4 regions of the Pristimantibacillus sp. Z349TD_6 genome follow, and region 1 is predicted to be linked to each of the others. Evidence: riboswitches for the same ligand, from Rfam matches in the RefSeq annotation. Region 1 holds a riboswitch; each other region holds the start of a gene.
The links. A riboswitch is a leader RNA that binds a small molecule or an ion and turns the genes downstream of it on or off. The one in region 1 is predicted to bind cyclic di-AMP.
Positions count from the first base shown of each region.

Region 1 (4,851 bases):
ACATTATGCTTCAAACGTATTTTGAAGCGGTTGAGCATTATGAAGCTGTAGCTGCTCTCCCGGTACAAGCGATCGGTTTGGATTTCGTTCATGGTTTGGAGCAAAACTTGAAGTCGCTGGAGCAATTTGGTTATCCGAAGGATAAGCTCGCTGGTATCGGACTTGTAGACGGACGCAACATTTGGCGCGCAGACTATAAGCAAAAGCTTGAATTGCTGCAAAAGATTTCGGCATACATTCCAGCTGAGCGCACGATCATTCAATCGTCATGCAGCCTGCTGCATGTGCCGGTAACGGCAAAAAACGAAACCAATCTGCTAGTAGAGCTGCGTGAGGCGCTTGCATTCGCGGAAGAAAAGCTGGATGAAATCGTGTGGCTAAGTGAAACAGCGACTGTAAATGAGGCGGACATCTCAGAACTTCGCAAGCTTGAGCTTAAGCTTAACGGCGAGCGGATTCATCATTTATCCATTTCTCCTGCCCGCAATCGTCAAGCTGCTGATGCAGCAGCGGTAGCGGCGCATCCTTCAACGAGGCAGAAGCCATTTGCGGAGAGACAAAAGCTGCAGCAGCAAAAGTGGAATTTGCCGTTCCTTCCAACAACGACAATCGGCAGCTTCCCGCAAACGCTGGATGTACGTCAAGCAAGGCAAAAGTGGAGAAAAAACGAGCTCAGCTCACAGGACTACGCTTCCTTTATCAACGATAAAATTAAAAACTGGATTGAAATCCAAGAAGAGCTTAACATTGACGTCCTCGTTCACGGTGAATTTGAGCGTACGGACATGGTCGAATTTTTCGGAGAGAAGCTGGATGGGTTCGCATTTACAAAAGGCGGCTGGGTTCAATCGTATGGTTCCCGCTGCGTAAAGCCGCCGGTCATTTATGGCGATGTTGTATTTACTGAGCCAATGACAGTAACCGAAAGCGTGTACGCGCAGTCGCTGACAAGTCGTCCGGTAAAAGGGATGTTGACGGGTCCGATTACGATTTTGAACTGGTCATTTGTCCGCAACGATATCACACGCGAGCAGGTTGCATACCAAATTGCGCTTGCACTTTCAGAGGAAGTAAAGGCGCTTGAGACCGCAGGCATCGAAATGATTCAGGTTGATGAGCCAGCTTTGCGAGAAGGCTTGCCGCTTAAACGCAGTGATTGGGATGCTTATTTAAAATGGGGCGTGCATGCCTTCCGTCTATCGACTTCAGATGTGCATGACACCACACAAATTCATACACATATGTGTTATTGTGAGTTCCATGATATTATCGATTCCATTCTTGCGCTGGATGCGGATGTCATCTCCATTGAAACCTCGCGCAGCCATGGCGAGCTGATTCATAGCTTTGAGGAGAACACCTATGACCAAGGCATCGGCTTGGGCGTTTACGATATTCACAGCCCGCGTGTACCGTCCGTGGAAGAAATGGTCAGTATGATCGAGCGCGCCATTAAAGTGCTCGATCCTACGCTCTTCTGGATTAATCCGGACTGCGGCTTGAAAACACGCGGAATGGAAGAAACGGTTGCTTCACTGCGCAACATGATGCTGGCTACTTACCAAGTCAGGGAGCAGCGTGCTGCATTAGCGAAGGTTTAAATTCTAAATACAATAAGACAGTCCAGAACTAGGTTATCTGTTCTGGACTGCCTTTTTTTTTCTTATGAACGAAATTAATCCAAAGAGATGTAGGAGACGGAACGTTGACGCAAAACAGACTCTTCATGGTCGTTGCTGTACGGGGCTGCATCGGCGGATTGTGCTAGGACATGCTTGACGGCGGAGACGAATAAGTCGAGAACGCGCCCATCCTGATCCGTTTTGTCATAGTGATACTGGTTAAGAGGTGGTAGAGGAATGCTGCCGATAAAAGACTGAAGCAGGTCGCTCCATCGTTCTAAGTCAATGAGCTCTTCTGTGTCGCTGGCAAATAGTTCACTCCAGCCGAAGCCTTGATTGCTTGTTAAACGAAGACATACGCGATGGCCTGCAGAATCGACGGCAAGAGCAGGAATGACGAATAGCTCGATTCGTGTGACAGATAAATAAGGGGTCTGTTCCGTAAAAAGATGCAGATTTCGTGCACAATTTGTCAACATATACATCTCTCCTTTATTCGCTTACGAGGTTAGCTGTCGGATTCGGGCTAGAGAGAAAGCCCTACCAGGGTTACAAATCCCTGGATTCACCCCTTGCGAATCGATTTCGATCGATCGCGATGGTTCCCCCGCTTTTTCATTCGAAAAATTCAGCGTAAATAGTTTACTCTTAATTATACCCTTCATTAGCGCATCTGTAAATCAGAAGTGCCTAAAATAACGATACATAGGAGATAGCTTGTTTAAATAAAGTATGCTCTTCACGGTCATATTCACAGTTTGGAAAAGAGTAAGGATTGGATTCTATATGCAAAGTAGCGGCTGCAAACAAATGATATATACGCTCGTCCTTCATCATTGGATCTGTTTGAAAAACAAAAGGAGACGCAAGAGGAAGTGTGCCGATGAACCTTAGCAGCATACTGCTCCATCTGATCCAGTCGCGAGGCTTCTCGGATTTTTTAATAAACAGCTCACTCCAGCCGTGACCATTATGAGTGGAGATCCTTAGACAAACACGGTAACCATTCGATTCAAGCATGGAAGCCGGCAGCACAAACATTTGAATTCGTTTAATTTCAAACAAGGCAGCAGGATGATTTTCCAAACTTGGCAAGGGTACTTCAACTGGTGTAGACATCAATGAGATCTCTCCTCGATTTGAATAATTCACCGATAATACTCAGCCATATTGGCTTGCCGTCTATGGTAAACCCGAAATGCAATATTGTAAAACTGTGGTATATCGTGAAAAGGCAGCCATATGCCATTTTAAAAGAAATCCATTCGTTATGGCAGTAAAAAGATATTTATTCTTCGAAATACTCGTTTATTCTCTTCCATTCTCGATTATAGAGAAATCTGATTATTCACGCATAAAATCGTTAGAAAGGGAATGAACACTATTTTTGAAAACAAGAGTAAAACTGAGAAATAGTGAGATATCGAGAGATCGAAATGAATGTAAGCGTTGCGAATCGCTCTGCAAGGCTGAAACTGGCTAAATTAGGTAGCAGACTGCCTTTACAGTATTTATAGCGAGGAGTAATATTCGATACAGGATTTATAAATAAGTTTCGATTTACTGATCGCTGAGTTTCCGTGAAAGCGGAAGCGGGGGAACCAATAATGACGCGATGCGCCTGTTCGATGTGAGAGTCGAACAAACGCAGAGCAGGGGTGAATCTTTGACAGGTGCCATGGATACCGGTCAAAGTAGGGCGACTCTCACCGCCCGAATCCGACAGCTAACCTCGTAAGCGTGGACCGAGAGAGGAATGATGAAGCTTGTGATCGATTAACTTCGACCGCAGAGTGTCATAGACCTCTGTGGTTTTTTGTGCCCAAAAAAGCTTTATTTGCTACAAAATGTAAGAAAACGCTGAGTCCTGCAGCAGCAGGAACGGGGGAACCAACGAACGATTCGTGAGTGATCACGATTTCGCTTCATGGGGTGAATCGCTTGAAAATAATCAAGCGTAGGGCAACTCTCAAGGCCCGAATCCGACAGCTAACCTCGTAAGTGTACTCGAGAGAGGCAACAGCCATCGTGCTTCCCGCGGCTTATTCTGCTGCGGGCAAAGAAGCCGCGGGAAAAGTTCCTCTTATCCCAAGGCTTCTTTTTTGTTGCCTTTTTTACCATATGGAGGAGAATTCGGTTGCAGGAAGAGCATATTATTGTTGCTGGTCTAAACGAGGCTGGCCAATCATTCATACGAACTTTGCAGTTTCATCAATTAAAATTTATTGTTTTGACCAATAGCAAACAGGAACAAAAACAGCTTCGCAAGCAGGGCATCAGCAATGTTTTGTACATCAATACGAATGATCGTCAAAGCTGGAATGTTCCTTCGATGAACATTAGCGAGGTATTTATATTTGAGAGCAGCTTGGCGCTTAGCTGCCGCTTTGTACAGTGCTGCAGAGCTTGGACCTCAAAGTCCATTTACGTCATCACACAGCAGTGGAATCCAAGGGCTATTTACAAGGGGCTAGGAGCGGATCATATCGTATTCTCTCATACCGGTGAAGTCGGTTTTCTATTAAGCAACAAATAATGCAGGAGGGGTTTACATGCAGGATTTTTATATGTTCGGGGCGTTGTTGGCTAGCTTCGGTTTATTTTACGGATTTTTAACTTGGTGCTCCAGTGTTATTGAGAAAACAGGAGGCGAAGGCCAATGACTGTCATAGCGATAGCGGCTGTATTTGTTTTCGTTTATCTGATTTATGCGTTAATTCATCCGGAGAAGTTTTAATAGAGGGGGATTTACAAGATGGATATTTTACAATTGCTTATCGTCATTGCCGTTCTTGTATTGTTAGTTAAGCCGCTTGGTACTTACGTCTATCATGTGTTCTCCAATGAACACAATCGGTTAGACAAAGTATTCGGAGGGACGGAGCGATTTATATTTAAGCTTATTGGTCTCAAAAAAAGAGAGGGCATGAGCTGGAAGATATACGCACTCAGCTTTGTTGCAACCAATTTAATTTTAGTTGCTTTCAGCTATTTGATATTGCGGTTCCAAAATGCGCTGCCGTTTAATCCAAATGGCATGGCAGCCATGGAGCCTACACTGACTTTCAATACAGTCATCAGCTTTATTACCAATACGAATCTTCAGCATTATAGCGGGGAAAGCGCCTTATCTTATTTCTCTCAAATGGCGGTCATCATGATGATGATGTTCACGTCAGCGGCGACAGGCTTCTCGGTTGCCATCGCGTTTGTTCGTGGGATTACGAGT
Region 1 covers NZ_CM149662.1:1,884,072-1,888,922, forward strand. Annotated here, with positions in the region: gene metE (5-methyltetrahydropteroyltriglutamate--homocysteine S-methyltransferase) at 1-1,601, shown strand, start outside; gene AC0VYE_RS08125 (hypothetical protein) at 1,676-2,101, opposite strand; cyclic di-AMP (ydaO/yuaA leader) riboswitch at 2,105-2,266, opposite strand; gene AC0VYE_RS08130 (hypothetical protein) at 2,313-2,741, opposite strand; cyclic di-AMP (ydaO/yuaA leader) riboswitch at 3,181-3,379, shown strand; cyclic di-AMP (ydaO/yuaA leader) riboswitch at 3,471-3,641, shown strand; gene AC0VYE_RS08135 (NAD-binding protein) at 3,760-4,158, shown strand; gene kdpF (K(+)-transporting ATPase subunit F) at 4,282-4,359, shown strand; gene kdpA (potassium-transporting ATPase subunit KdpA) at 4,378-4,851, shown strand, end outside.

Region 2 (4,851 bases), 1.7 Mb from region 1:
TGCCGGAGCCTATCGCTCCAGGCACCTCCGTAACGCTGCGAATGAGCTACGAGGTGAAGCTCCCAGAGGTATTCGCAAGAATGGGCTATTCCGGCAACTTCGTGATGGCTGGGCAGTGGTTTCCAAAGCTCGCTGTATATGAGACAGCCGGCATGCGCGGACGTACAGCTGAGGGCTGGAATGTCCATCAGTATCATGGCAATTCTGAGTTCTACAGCGACTTCGGCATATACAGCGTTCGGATTAATGTGCCTGAGAACTACACCGTCGCTGCTACGGGCTTCCAAACAAAGCCTATCGAGATCAAGGAAGCAACAAAGATTTACCAGTTTTATGCTGATGATATTCATGATTTTGCTTGGTCGGCCTCACCTGACTTCGTTTATGAAGAGACTGCCTACTCCGATACCGGCATTCCCGGTGTACGCATTAAGCTGTATCTTGATCCTGCGCATGCTGACCTTAAGGATCGCTACATGCATGCAGCCAAGTCCGCACTCTCAAGCTACGCCAAGTGGTATGGTGAATATCCTTACAGTACGCTGTCGATCGTCGTTCCGCCCAAAGGAGCGAACGGTGCTGGCGGCATGGAGTATCCAACACTCATAACCGCTTTCGCTGCAGAAAATGATAACCCAGGCTACGATCTTGAACGTACAGTCGTGCATGAGATTGGCCATCAATATTGGTACGGAATGGTCGCCTCTAATGAATTCGAGGAGGCATGGCTGGACGAGGGGTTTACGTCCTATGCCGAGGATAAAGTAATGGAGACGGCATACGGCTTGGAGCCGAATTTACGCATGGAAGCGAGCTATATGACCAACCCTGCTCCGCTCAAGCAGCAATCTTGGTCATACACCAGCCACTCGCAATATGCTGAGAATGTATATCTGAGGGCAAAGCTGGTGCTCATTGGCATCGAGAATCAGGTCGGCTCCAGAACGATGCAAAAAATATTGCGAACCTACTTTCAGAAGTATAAGTTCAAGCATCCATCGACAGCAGACTTCCAGCGTGTAGTCGAACAGGTAACAAAAACGAAATGGAATGATTATTTCAGCCAATATGTCTACGGCAACAAAATGGCCGACTTTTCGATCGAATCGATTCATGTACGCCCAATCACTCAAGATGGTGCTGAGATGTATGAATCTGTTGTACTCGTTAAGAAAAACGGCGGCAGCAATGGCGAGATAAAAGTGTTGATGAAGTTTACTGACGGCACCAAAATAACAAAAATTTGGGATACTCAAGAATCCCATATGCAATATAAACAGCTGCATTCCGCTCCGCTTGAATGGGCAGTCGTTGACCCAAACAACAGCAATGTGCTTGATAATAAGCTCATTAACAACTACATGCAGGCTCAGCTGCCAGAGGATAAACGCACGAGATGGAGCCTCGGCGTTGTCCAACTAATTGAAGGACTGCTCGGGTCGCTGAGCTGGTAAGTAATTGCGTTCAAGGAGCGATAATCGATGAAAATACATTTGAAGCAAGGCTGGCGGTTAGCGGTGAAACATTTTTACATTGTTGTTTTATTATTTCTTTATCAGCTGATCTGGGGGTTCTTCCTTTACCGTTTCATTGATTCGGTCGTAGCTCCGCTGCTGCGGCGATATCCAAGCTCCGCTCCTTCAGAAGCAGCCGTTCAGCTATTCATGACCGAAGCACAATTCCAGCTGTTCAAGACCGATCTCATTAATCCTTACGTCTGGACGCTGGGCGGTCTCCTAGTTGCCCGAATGCTGATCACTCCCTTATTCAATGCCGGATTATTCTATTCGTTAAATCAGACCAGATCGAATGGGGGGACACGATTTCTAGAAGGTATTCGCAAAGCTTGGAAGCCTGTAGTTCTGCTTTACTGGATCGAGGTTATTTTATCTGTGGCTCCTGCTTGGTATGTGCTGCCGCGCTCACTGGATGCGCTTCTAGAGAGCGGCTCTATTCCAGAGCTGCTGCAAACGGTGCTGCCTGGCGCCCTTCTATGGCTCCTATGGGGCACGGTGCTGCATCTGCTGTTTCTAGCCATGCAATTCAGCGCTGCATCAGGAGGAAGCATATTCCGTTCCTTATGGCACGCTCTCCGAAATTTCCTCACCTATGCAGCTGTGTCGCTCATCATGTGGGGGATCGGAGCAGCCGCTGGACTTGTAGTGACAAGCCTCTCCATGCTGTGGGCCGGGCTGTTTGCACTCATTCTGCATCAAGGCTACTATCTCATTCAAACACTGATGAAGGTTTGGACGATTGCCGCACAATATGACTTTTTGGAAACGAAAAGAATGTAGCAAACCAAAAAAAGCCTTCAGCGTCCTCTGGATGCTGAAGCCAAAATAAACCTTCATTCCACGCTTTGCTGTGGTGTGGAGGTTTTTTTTACAACTAACCGCAACTAAATGATGGCAGTTCTGTATAAATAACTGAAAGAAAATCAAAAATGGGGGATATTCACAAATGATGCGTAAAAAACTAGTTATTATATCCATGGTATTGCTCTTATCGGGCGGTTCATTGGTTGCAGCAGACAAACTATTTCAGAAGGTAACGCTCCTTTATAATAATAAGCAATCCACTGACGATGCTGTCGTTGTGGACGATAAGGTTTATATTAGTATTCGTTCTTTAAGCGACAGCCTTCAAGCCTTCGTCCAATGGAAGAGCAATGATAAGAAGCTCATTATTCAGAAGCCCAATGTGCATATGTTTCTAATGAACGAGAAGCGAGCTATGTTCGGACAGGTTGATAAAGGCAGTGTTCAGAAATTTTTAGTGCAAGCGCAAATCGATAATTTGAATATGGCGATTTCAGAGTTCAAAGTGACCATCGTTGATCCTAATGATAAGGAAACGACAATCGACAGCCGCAGCCAAGACGATGATGATTTTAAAGAGTTCGTCGAAAAAGACACCTTTTGGTTCAGCTCCAAGCTCATTTCCTACGATTTTAAAAATGCTGGGAAATACAAGGTACAGTTTTGGATGCAGCAAAAAAACAACGATCCACAGCTCATTTCAGAAAAAATCGTTACTGCAAAATAAATCTTTTTTCGATTGCCCAAAGGGGGCTGTTCTCATGAACAGCCTCCTTTGTCTATTTCTGCCGCTCTATCTGGAGCAGCAGCTAGGCTGTCTGAATCTACTCTTATTCACGAGTGATATAGATGAGATTTTTCTAATTTATGAGGAGCAAAATGGTGAAATACCGCCATTTACGGCACTTTAAGCTAGTCCTTGCGATATAGCGCCTAAAGGACAAATCGGTATATTTTACACAACATCCACATAATTAATGAAATTGACTCCATGTATTTAGTTAGAAAGCACTACTATGGCGTGTTTATATTACAGAAAGAACGGTTTAACGAAGCAAATTGTCAAAAGGTTACATGAGAATTATTAGAAATTGCCACTAAAGGCAGGAGATCATTGAAAATAATCGAATATTTCTCAAAGCAATAAAAAAACTGCCTAATTCCCTATTGGGATACGGGGGAACCACTTTGGGTGAATTGATTCCGACGTTTGAGTTTTCTTCAAACGCCCGAGGAATCATAGGGAGCCTTCAACCGAACCCCACAGCTAACCTCGTCGGCATTGGAAGGAGTTTCACAATTGAAGAAGATTACCGCATTAATCCTGGGTCTCGTTCTCGTGCTCGCTTTTCAAGCGGGAAGCGCTTTCGCTGACTCAAAATTGAACGGAATTGTTAATGATCTTATTGGCACTCCGTACAAAAGCGGCGGAACGTCGTCGAAAGGCTTTGATTGCTCCGGCTTCACGAGCTATGTGTTCGAGAAAATGGGCATTGAGCTTTCACGTACTTCTGGTTCGCAAGCAAAAGAAGGTACAAAGGTCGCTAAGGCTGACCTCATTGCGGGAGATCTTGTGTTCTTCGACACAGTTGGCGGCAATAATAGCGCCATTTCCCATGTTGGCATTTACATTGGAGATGGAAAGTTTGTACATTCATCCTCGAGCAGAGGCGTTGTAACTGACAAACTTAACTCCGAGTACTATGAGGGACGATATGTAACTGCTCGTCGTATCATGGATGCTGATTCATACCAAGCCAACGTTGACGTAAAATAGAGCAACCTAGTCCCTCTTCTTGAGGGTTGAACGGGTAGACTCATCTAGCAAAGCCGCAGTTTTTTGTCCTCTGACGACAAATGACTTGCGGCTTTGCTGTTTCATTCCAGCTGGAATGCGGCCGTTCAATGTTGCGCTTATGGAAGGAGCTATCACTGATGTATTTGTTTATTCACCGCAAGGATTTGCGTATTTCAGATTTGCGCGCTTTTGATTATTTGAAGAAAAAAGAGAAACAAGGCATTCATTTGCTAATCATAGATCCCGTTATTACAGGAGATGGCCGTTTAACTAGTCATAGCGGTCGGAATTTCATGGCGCAAGCCGCCTCACTTCTGCACAGCTATTCTAATGCAGGAAAGGAACTGCATGTGCTTTATGGTAATCCTGCTGCGATCACCGAAGCTCTGCTGCATGCGCACCCGATTGATGAGGTTATTGTTCATACAGACTACACGCCTTACTCACGGCAGCGAGATGAGCAGCTTGGGCTAACCACACGCAGCCTTGGCCGCCGCTGGATGTCTATCGCCGATTCACCTCTTGCTGATCTAGATGCTTTCCCGGCATTTGCTCGAAAAATGGAGCCATACAAGGTTTTCACACCCTTTTATCGCAAGTGGAGCAGCTTTATGCTGGAGTGCTACAGCCCAATGAGTGAAACGACGATTCATGAGCTTGCTACCTTAAGCGAAATCAATGCCAAGGTTGCGCAATCCTTCGCTTTGCCTGAATCCATTTCGTGCGCCCTAG
Region 2 covers NZ_CM149662.1:148,144-152,994, reverse strand. Annotated here, with positions in the region: gene AC0VYE_RS00750 (M1 family metallopeptidase) at 1-1,454, shown strand, start outside; gene AC0VYE_RS00745 (hypothetical protein) at 1,482-2,297, shown strand; gene AC0VYE_RS00740 (hypothetical protein) at 2,464-3,048, shown strand; gene AC0VYE_RS00735 (hypothetical protein) at 3,083-3,232, shown strand; cyclic di-AMP (ydaO/yuaA leader) riboswitch at 3,465-3,618, shown strand; gene AC0VYE_RS00730 (C40 family peptidase) at 3,622-4,098, shown strand; gene AC0VYE_RS00725 (FAD-binding domain-containing protein) at 4,257-4,851, shown strand, end outside.
Region 2: linked by a shared signal. The riboswitch ahead of AC0VYE_RS00730 (C40 family peptidase) and the one ahead of AC0VYE_RS08125 (hypothetical protein) in region 1 are both predicted to bind cyclic di-AMP.

Region 3 (4,851 bases), 1.0 Mb from region 1:
ACTTATCAGGTATTGAAAAGAATGCTTTATACCCTACATCGAATCTATAAGCAATTACGTAATAAAACACCGTGATTATCCCAATAATAGTGGTTGTGTTTATCGTAATCTCTTTAAAATTAATTTTTCTATCATTAACGTTTTCCATATGAAGCAACATGCCCCAACTTGTACTCATCAAAAATCAAATGTCTCGTATCCGTTAGTTAACGGGCAGTATTTTGTGTGAACCCAATTCATATATATTCAAATCCTTTTTTAAAATCAAAAATAGCCGTTCCTTACCTGATATCTTATTTTTTTGCTTTGTGACAACAAATTCCTTGGAAATATGTTTTCGCTTTTTTCATTGAACTAATCCTCCACTAGTTCTCTTTTTCGCCATGCGAACACGATACGGGCTAACGCATACGCAAGCGCTCCTTCTTGAACGAATTTCATAATGACACCACCCAACTGTTGATCATCAATCGGACCAAGTAAAGCAGATAGCTGCTCAGCGTGTTCATAAGTTGCGTACATCGGGGAACCGGCGAAAATGATGACCGCGCAAGCAGGATACAGTAACAATCCGTTTAAGATCAGAACAGCCATTCGTTGCAGCTCCGGCCGACGGGCCAATTCTTCCGTCGGCGGCAGTATTGCTATCCAAATTTGCAAGATCAGAATGGTAAGAATGCCATGAAGCAACATACCCCAACTTGTACTCATCAAAAAATCAAATACTACTGGAAAATGATAAAAAGACAGTAACGTATTAAAAACAAGTGCCATAAGAAAGGGATTTATGCCCGTTAGAAAATATCGCACTATGCGATTCTTGAGCAAGGTTGAATAGAACCAATCCGGTAAGCCCGCCAAAAGGAATAAGGGGAAAACAAAAAAAAGCAAGGATTGCTGGAGCATGTGTGCACTGAATAAATAGGAATGACCAAGGGCATTTAACGGCCCCATGCTAATATATAAAACCATCATGCTTAGAAAAAAACTGACTATCTTCTTGGTAGGGACCCGTTCATTTTGATTTTTACGGATAAGAAATAGATACAACCAACTTACGATAATCAAAATAATAATCGTACCTGGGCTGATTAATTCAACCGCTAAACCTTGGTTATTCTGGCCATGATTCATAGTTTTCTCCAATCCTGTAGCAGTTCATTTGGTCGATGTAGTGTTGGTTAGGCGCATTAGTATGTTCATTAGAATATAGCCGATAAGTGGTAAGCAAAGGACAGCCGCCCTATTATTAATTATTTTTCTATCTCTATTTAAACGACCACAAGAATTTCAGGAAAAAATGAAATCACTTATATGTCACAATTGATCAAATATCGATCTCATTAATTACTGAACAAACTTTCCACTCTCTCATTAATGTCACTCTCCGTCATGCCACCAACATAAATTTCCATTATCGTCCCGTCTGCTTTTATAAAATAGGTTGTTGGGTAAGCTTTTAGACCGAATCTTCTTTCAGTAACCCTATTCCGATCACGTAAGATCGTGTACTCTAATTCGAATTTTCGCAAGAAGTTCCTAACTGTCAAATCATCTTCACTTAAATTAATAGCAATAACTTTTAATCCTTTACTACCCCACTTTTCATATTGCCGCTGAAACTCTGGCATTTCCTTGACACATGGAGGGCAAAAGGTTCCCCAAAAATTAATAATATACGGTTTTCCTATATAATCAGATTGACGGTGTACGTTCCCTTCCATATCTACTAGTTCAAATGCAGGAGGCTCTCCACCCACTAGAGGATAATTGTTTGTTTTTATAAAAGTCTTTCCTATGGCAAATCCGCCTACCACTAAAACGATTATTAGAATAAAAATTTGTACAATCTTACGATTTGACCCTGTCAGTTTCATTACCGACACCCCATACATATTGTTTTTTTATTGCATGAAAAAGGACGGTTATGAATATCTAACCGTCCTTTATTTAATTATTTTGACTCCATCATCGCAGTAAAAGTAACTTCCTTTACTACACGTCGCGCCGTTACATAGCGCTTTTCATAGTAGTCATCACTCAACTTACTAATGGTAACACCTTTACTTGAAGAAGAATGTGCGAACTTTCCTTCCCCTATGTAAATGCCGGCATGAGAGATTCCTCTTCCACTTGTGTTGAAGAATACGAGATCACCCTCACGCAGCTCCTCTTTATCGACTTTATTACCAACCTCAGCTTGTGATTTAGATGTTCTTGGTAAATTCACATCAAACTGATTGAAGATATGCAAGATAAACCCGGAACAATCAAAACCCTTAACCGTTGTGCCACCCCACTTATACGGAGTTCCAATGACTTCATTTACTGAATCTATAAACTCTGATGGTGAAGATTTCTCAGCGAGCACGCTCCCCCCACCACTAAATAACATCATGCATGACAAAAAAACAGCTAAACGCTTTTTCAAAACTGCTTCTCCCTTCGTTGCCTACGAGGTTAGCTTACGGGTTCGGTTGAAGATCCCTATGCTAAAGGATAATCCTTAAGCAATTCACCCTAGATGGTTCCCCCGTTTCCAATATAAAGAATTAGGCGTTTTATTAGACTACACATAATAGTTTAATTCGATTGTTTTAGTCATAATCCTTCAATATATTCATTAGAATACTCTCATATATCATCATCTTTTCTTTCAAATTGTCTTTTAGTCGTTTGCCCGTATTGTGACGATCTTATGGATTTCACAGCAATGAAAGACAATATAACCGCTACAATAGTAATAATGGTAAAAAAAACAATAACCTGTGACACTTGTAATCCTCCTTCTTTTATTAAACTACGCATAATAGTTTATTTCATCATACATAAATATCCCAAATAAAAAAGTGGGGTACGTCCTGAGACGAATCCCCGTCTTTATTAATTCAAGCACCTTCCAATTAATAACAAAGACATCGCAATTAATACGACAAAAGATATAATTAAAGTCTTTCGGTTAGTCATTGAAATGCGTATATCGCCGGAAGGATCTATAATTTGTTTGATACGATAATTAACGGCTTCATTGGCAAAATGAGTTCCAGCTCCGACAGCTGAATTTGTATTGCTTTTAATCAAGGATAACAATACTTTCCCTATCGGCAACTCAGTATTCATACGACTAATAGCATATCGATCAGCCAGCAGCTCTGTCCAAATAGCGTAAAAATGGGTGAGTTCCTTTATGACAGGTACAAATGCAAGTCCCTTACTTACTATTGTTAAAAGGATCATTTGTAGCGGATGATACGCCTTACAATGATATAGTTCGTGCAACAGGATGGCTTCAATTTCTTCATCCTGGAATTGATTAAAAATCGCTGTAGATATTAGGATCTTTGGCCTCAATAAACCATATGACATCGCAACAAAAGCAGATTCTTTAATGACTATGATCTCCATTTGTGTCTGATGATATCGTTTACTCCAAAACGCAGATAATTTAGCATCGTGACGGTCTCTGATGTAGCGATGTAATTTGTTATGAAGTACTAGTTGTACAACAGAATGGTAGAAGACGATAATAAATAGATAAACAATGAATCCGTTATATAGTCGCTCCATAATAGCATGATTAGTAACGATATCACGCATGACGGCGAGAACTAACTGTCCGAAACTTGATGTAATGGGTACATCATTTAATTGGTGGACGACATTGTATCCCATCTGCAACAAGATCCAGCTAACAAGAAGAGAAATAAACGTAAGCGCGATCTTGGGTTTTAAAGGCATCTCTAGTTGCTTCATCATTTTTTCTTTATCTCATTAATCCTATTTTCTAGCTTCTGAATCAGCTCAGGATCTGCACCATCCAGCGTATCAATAAAATGATTAACAATTACTGAGCCGAAATCCTCAATAAGTCCGTCTGTTACAACTTTTGTCTGTTCGATGATGAATTGCTCTTTACTTTGAACTGGATAAAAGAACGTCAAGCGGTTCCGTCCACCACCTGAGGTTTCCTTGTGCAAATGTCCTTTTTCAGCTAGTCGGATTATGACGGTCATGACCGTATTAATAGAAATGGGATTCTCGTTATTAATAATTTCATGAACCTGCTTAATTGAAAGCTTTTCTTTTTCCCACATGATGTTCATGACTTTGACTTCAAGAGAGCCGAAAAAACGACTTATTCCTTCTTCATGTAAATTTAATTTTTTGATTTTCATGCGCGAATGCTCCTCTCAAGAATCTATTATATCTCATACTATTGTGCTCATCAGATTTAATACTCACCGAGTAGGTTTTGCTTTTTGCTCCTTCGGTATAGCAAACTTCCTTAAGCGGACATCTCTTGCATACCTCTACATCGAAGAGGTATGTGTGGCTTTATTGCCGTGCTTTCCGAATCGCCATATGCCGACCTTCGAGACATACATACTCACGTCCTTGTTGAATTGGAATTCATCTTCTTTTTTCCGCGTCCCTTGCGTGATTAGCGGATTTAGTTTGGCGACCAATTCAATGTCATTGACGTTGTTGAACTAAATATTGTCTCTTTCCGAGTAGGTTGTGTCTCCAATGACCGTTTTGACTTCCATGCTAGTTGCCTTTCTTTTTTCAGTTTTTGCAACTGCTTCCCGTCATTCTTCTCGCCAGTCATGACAATAGCCACCGTAATAATTCGTTCATCGGTCATGGCAATGTGGATTTTGTATCCGAAAAACGAGGAATCCGCACTCTTGTGGCACACCTTCTGAGATCGGTAGCTGTTCTAGGTCGTCTGCAACCGTTTCTTTCAATAAATTCTATGGTTATTTTATTTTTGGAAGCTCATAGATGCCCCTTCTGCTTCAAGTACTGCGATGAGTTTTTGGCAAGGGGTTTCTGATTGTAGTGAGCTTT
Region 3 covers NZ_CM149662.1:2,890,805-2,895,655, reverse strand. Annotated here, with positions in the region: gene AC0VYE_RS12170 (hypothetical protein) at 1-148, opposite strand, end outside; gene AC0VYE_RS12165 (cytochrome c oxidase assembly protein) at 355-1,134, opposite strand; gene AC0VYE_RS12160 (redoxin domain-containing protein) at 1,344-1,877, opposite strand; gene AC0VYE_RS12155 (C40 family peptidase) at 1,955-2,431, opposite strand; cyclic di-AMP (ydaO/yuaA leader) riboswitch at 2,435-2,569, opposite strand; gene AC0VYE_RS12150 (M56 family metallopeptidase) at 2,884-3,756, opposite strand; gene AC0VYE_RS12145 (BlaI/MecI/CopY family transcriptional regulator) at 3,753-4,175, opposite strand; partial or broken gene AC0VYE_RS12140 (transposase) at 4,153-4,851, opposite strand, start outside.
Region 3: linked by a shared signal. The riboswitch ahead of AC0VYE_RS12155 (C40 family peptidase) and the one ahead of AC0VYE_RS08125 (hypothetical protein) in region 1 are both predicted to bind cyclic di-AMP.

Region 4 (4,851 bases), 2.5 Mb from region 1:
AATGGCAATTGGTCAAGGAACACAAATTATTGTTGGACATCTGATTGGAGCCCATCAGAAGGATGATGCTTATCGATCCAGTATTCAAAGTTTGAAGCTGGCGTTCGTCATTTCGCTTGCGCTTGGTATTTGCATCTATAGCTTCTCAGGTCTATTGCTCAGCCTCTTTACTAATGATGCGGAAATTATATTGTTAGGCAAGCAGCTCGTGTTGTTATCGATTATGCTGGAGCCGGCTCGGGCTTGCAACATGGTGCTTATCAGTTGTCTAAATGCGGCTGGAGATGTGAAATTCCCAGTTGCTGCCGGGTTAGTATCCATGTGGGGGATTAGTGTGCCGCTGGCATACGTGTTCGGGATCGTGTTCGACATGGGGTTGGTAGGAATATGGCTGGCATTTTCATTCGATGAATGGATAAGAGCTTTACTGATGCTCTACAGATGGAGGAGACGTTCTTGGCAGAAGGTCGATATTTTGGCGAAACTTGCTTAACTAGAAAGAGTAACTGTATGAAAATTAAACTGACCCCTTAGTCAAGGACACTTTGAAAAAAAGAGCACTAAGCCACACTTAAGAGATGATTCCTGTACTGAACAGGAGTCATCCTTTTTTGTTTCCACTGATATCTATGATGATTGTAATAACGAATATAGCGATTAATTTCTCGTTCTAATTCAGCCAAGGTTGTACAGTCTTGACTCTTCACATGATCTTTCATATGACCGAAGAAGGACTCCTGAGGTGCATTATCCCAACAGTTTCCACGACGTGACATCGATTGTCCAAGGCCCTTACTCTTCAATAATTTCTGGTAGGTAGGGCTCGTGTAATGGCTCCCTTGATCGGAATGGATAAAGACCTTCTTATGAAGTTTTACGCGCTTCTGCTTCATTAACGATTCAATGGTATTTGTGACTAAAGGCAGTTGGAGGGATACGGAGAGATTTCGGGCTAGAAGCTCCCCTGTAGAGGCGTCCAAAATGGTCGACAAATAAGCCGTCTGTGATTTTCCATACGGAAGATAGGTGATATCCGTGAGTAAAACAAGGCCTGGGATTCCCTTCTTAAAGTCCCTCTGCAGCTTATTTGGGAGCGTGCGGTGTTCGAGTGTAGCTTTGGTCATAAGTCGATACGGGTTAGGTTTTCGATGAGGACAAACGAGGTCAAATTTTTTCATTAGCCTTTGAATTCGCTTTAGATTGTAACAGGTGTCATATTCGCTCTGGAGCGTCATCTTAATGGATCGGGAGCCTTTTTTATAACCTCTTCGATGAAAGGCTTTCTTGATAAGTGCACCTGCTTGCTCATCCGCTAACGTACGCTTCTGACGCTTGTCAGCAGAGTGAAGGTAGTTATAAAAGCCAGAGCGTGACACGTCAAGCAGTTGACAAAGGTAACGTGTCATTCGCCCCAAACCTTGTTGAACAGCTTCCTGAATAAGGTTAAAACAATCACTCGGATTTAGGATCTTTCCGTTTGCTGTTAGCCTCCTTTCGTTCCTGTCTAACTTTTTTACGTATGCCAGTTGAGCCTCCAAAAGTCTAATCTTTGCATCCTGCCTGGCAATAATCTCTTCAGGAGATAAATCTCGTTTTGATGGACGTAGAACCGCTTCTTTTCTCGAGTCCGCAAGTCCCGTAATCCCATCTTTTTCGTAGGCTTTCTTCCAACGATCTGCACATTGTTCGATCCGCTTCAACCCGAGGATCTCCACTTGAAATCCACTGGTTTCAAAAATCTCCCTCGGAGTTCGTCCCGATACATATTGGTCAATGAACACACGTTTGAATTCATCAGCATACGTAATTGATTTTTCGCTGACTCGTAAGACATACGGGTTGTTAGCTAACTGTTCTTGTTCATATTGATTAAAGTGTTTTTTACTCATATGACCGCCCCCACTATTCACTCTAGTATACAAAAAAAGGTACCCATACACTAAACCCTTTTTTCAAAGTGTCCAGTGTATGGGTACCAGTTTAAATACGGATACTCTTTTTTTGTGTTTAAACCGTTATATTTTGAAATTGTGATTGGAAATTCATCTATTATAATTACAAAAAAATCAGCACCTTTAACAAAAATCATGTAGTGAACAGCTAAATAAATAATAATAATGAAGAAAAATGAAAGTATTCTAATAATCCAATTGCAGGATTATGGTAAAAACAATCGAATTTAACGATACTATAAGGTTTATTGACATGCCGAGTTCTGTATATCGGAAACGGGGGAACCACCCAGGGTGAATTGCTTAATGTATTTTTTTAAGCATAGGGATCTTCAACCGAACCCATAAGCTAACCTCGTAGGCACCGAAGGGAGAAGTTGTTTTGAAGAAGGGTTTTATTTTATTGCTATCCTGCTTGCTGCTGCTTACTGGAGGAGGAAGCGTGCTTGCAGATAAGTCGGACAAGTCAGTGCTTACGGATTCCATAAGCGAGGTTGTTGGAACTCCTTATAAATGGGGAGGCACAACGAGCAAAGGGTTTGACTGCTCGGGTTTTATACTACATATCTTTAATCAATTTGCTGTAAAGCTGCCTAGAACATCGCAATCGCAATCAGACACAGGCACAGAGGTCAATAAAGACGAACTGCGTGAGGGTGATCTTGTGTTCTTCAACACAAGCGGCAAAGGCGTTTCTCATGCGGGTATTTACATTGGGGATGGGAAATTTGCTCATTCTTCTACAAGCAAAGGGGTTACGATTACAAATCTTAACGATTCTTATTACGCAAAACGTTATGTAACAGCAAGGCGTGTCGTTTCGGAAGATACATTTGCTGCGATGATGGAGTCTAAATAACGTTTAATGATTTTACAAACCACCTTACGAGGTGGTTTTTTTTATGCAACCATTTATTAAGTATTTGTTAAAGGGTTGTACGCCAATTATTCGCAAGCTTACAATGTAAATAACATGAGTAATGGAATGAGGCTATAGGATTGAAAAGAGGAACAATCGCATCTTTAGTAGAGGTACTAGCTGTATCCACTAAACTAGGGCTTACCTCATTTGGGGGTCCGATAGCCCATCTAGGTTATTTTCACAATGAGTATATTCGTCGCCGTAAATGGATGGATGAACGAAGTTATGCAGACCTCGTTGCTTTATGTCAGTTTCTACCCGGACCTGCCAGCAGTCAAGTTGGGATTGGTATAGGGATAGTTAGGGCTGGGTTATTGGGCGGACTAGTGGCTTGGTTAGGGTTCACACTGCCATCGATCATTGCATTAGTGGCCTTTGCTTTTCTGCTGCAAGGATTTGATCTTGGAAACACAGGCTGGATTCATGGATTGAAAATTGTAGCGGTGGCCATCGTTGCTCATGCTATTCTAGGGATGGGGCAGAAACTAACACCGGATCGGAATAGAGCTACGATAGCAGTCATCGCTGCTGCGATAACGTTATATTGGCAAGCGGCCTATAGTCAGGTGATCATTATTGCTGCAGCTGGACTGATCGGGGTATGGTTATATCGTATGAAAACAGTCGAGGGAACTCCTGATTTGAACATTCGGATTAGCCGTTCCCTTGCGGTCTCCTGCCTCGTTATATTTCTCACGCTTCTAATTATGTTGCCATTTCTAAGGCAATGGGGAAATATGGAATGGATTGCGATGTTCGATAGCTATTATCGTGCAGGCTCATTGGTGTTTGGAGGCGGACATGTTGTTCTGCCGCTTCTTGAGAACGAAGTTGTCTTTACCGGGTGGGTTAATGAATCGGATTTTTTAGCAGGTTATAGCGCTGCGCAGGCTGTGCCTGGACCACTTTTTACATTCGCTAGTTATCTTGGTACTCTCTCTGGTGGATTAACTGGAGCCATTGTTGCAACTACTGCAATTTTTTTGCCGGGATTTCTTCTCGTTGCTGGAACATTGCCGTTTTGGAATGTGTTGCGAAATAACTCAAAAATCCAAGGTGCATTAATTGGCATTAACGCCGCTGTAGTTGGCATATTGCTTGCTGCACTGTATGATCCGCTTTGGACTAGCGCGATCGTAGAGTCCGGTGATTTTATGCTGGCTGCCATATTGTTTATTATGCTTGTATTTTGGAAGCTTCCACCTTGGATGATTGTTGTGGCCGGTGCATTAGGCGGAATGGCCCTTGAACTTATTTAATAATTAAACAATTGATAAAAACCTCTAATCCGCGATAACGGATTAGAGGTTTTTTTATATGAATTGAATCTACCTACATGACGGATTTTGCAGCAATGCTCAATTGCTCTTTGATGAGGTCAGCGGTGAGTTGTCCGGATAAAGTGACCATTGGGACGCCGCCACCGGGGTGCGTAGATCCGCCAACGAAATATAGATTATCGAGCAGCGTGCTTTTGCTTGGGATTTTGAAGCCGCCGTTAAGCTTGCGGTCCGTTACAATGCCGTAGATGGAACCGCCATTAGAACCATAAAGCTGCTGGATATCATCTGGAGTGAAGGTATATTCAAACTCAATATGCTGTTTCAGCTCCGTTAGTCCCATACGTTCGAGCTTATTCAGAACTAGGTCTCTGTAAGTCGCCTTCTGTGACTCGAAGCTTTCTCCAGCTCTGAGCGGCGGCACATGAGTAAGCACAAATAGATTTTCTTTGCCCTGCGGCGCCTGTCCAGGATCGGTTTTGCTTGAAACCCCTATGTATACAGTTGGGTCGTCTGTAGGTTTGCCTTCGACAAATATATCGTTGAACTCTTTATCTGGATCTTCAGAGAAGAAGAAATTATGGTGCATAAGTTGATCATACACTTTATCCACGCCAAGAAGCAGCACAAGCCCTGATACAGTAGGCTCGTATTTAGCTAAATCCTTTACGCGGTCGGCTGATTTCGGATGATGCTG
Region 4 covers NZ_CM149662.1:4,380,437-4,385,287, reverse strand. Annotated here, with positions in the region: gene AC0VYE_RS19180 (MATE family efflux transporter) at 1-493, shown strand, start outside; gene AC0VYE_RS19175 (IS3 family transposase) at 561-1,889, opposite strand; cyclic di-AMP (ydaO/yuaA leader) riboswitch at 2,197-2,331, shown strand; gene AC0VYE_RS19170 (C40 family peptidase) at 2,335-2,811, shown strand; gene AC0VYE_RS19165 (chromate transporter) at 2,952-4,133, shown strand; gene AC0VYE_RS19160 (phytoene desaturase family protein) at 4,207-4,851, opposite strand, start outside.
Region 4: linked by a shared signal. The riboswitch ahead of AC0VYE_RS19170 (C40 family peptidase) and the one ahead of AC0VYE_RS08125 (hypothetical protein) in region 1 are both predicted to bind cyclic di-AMP.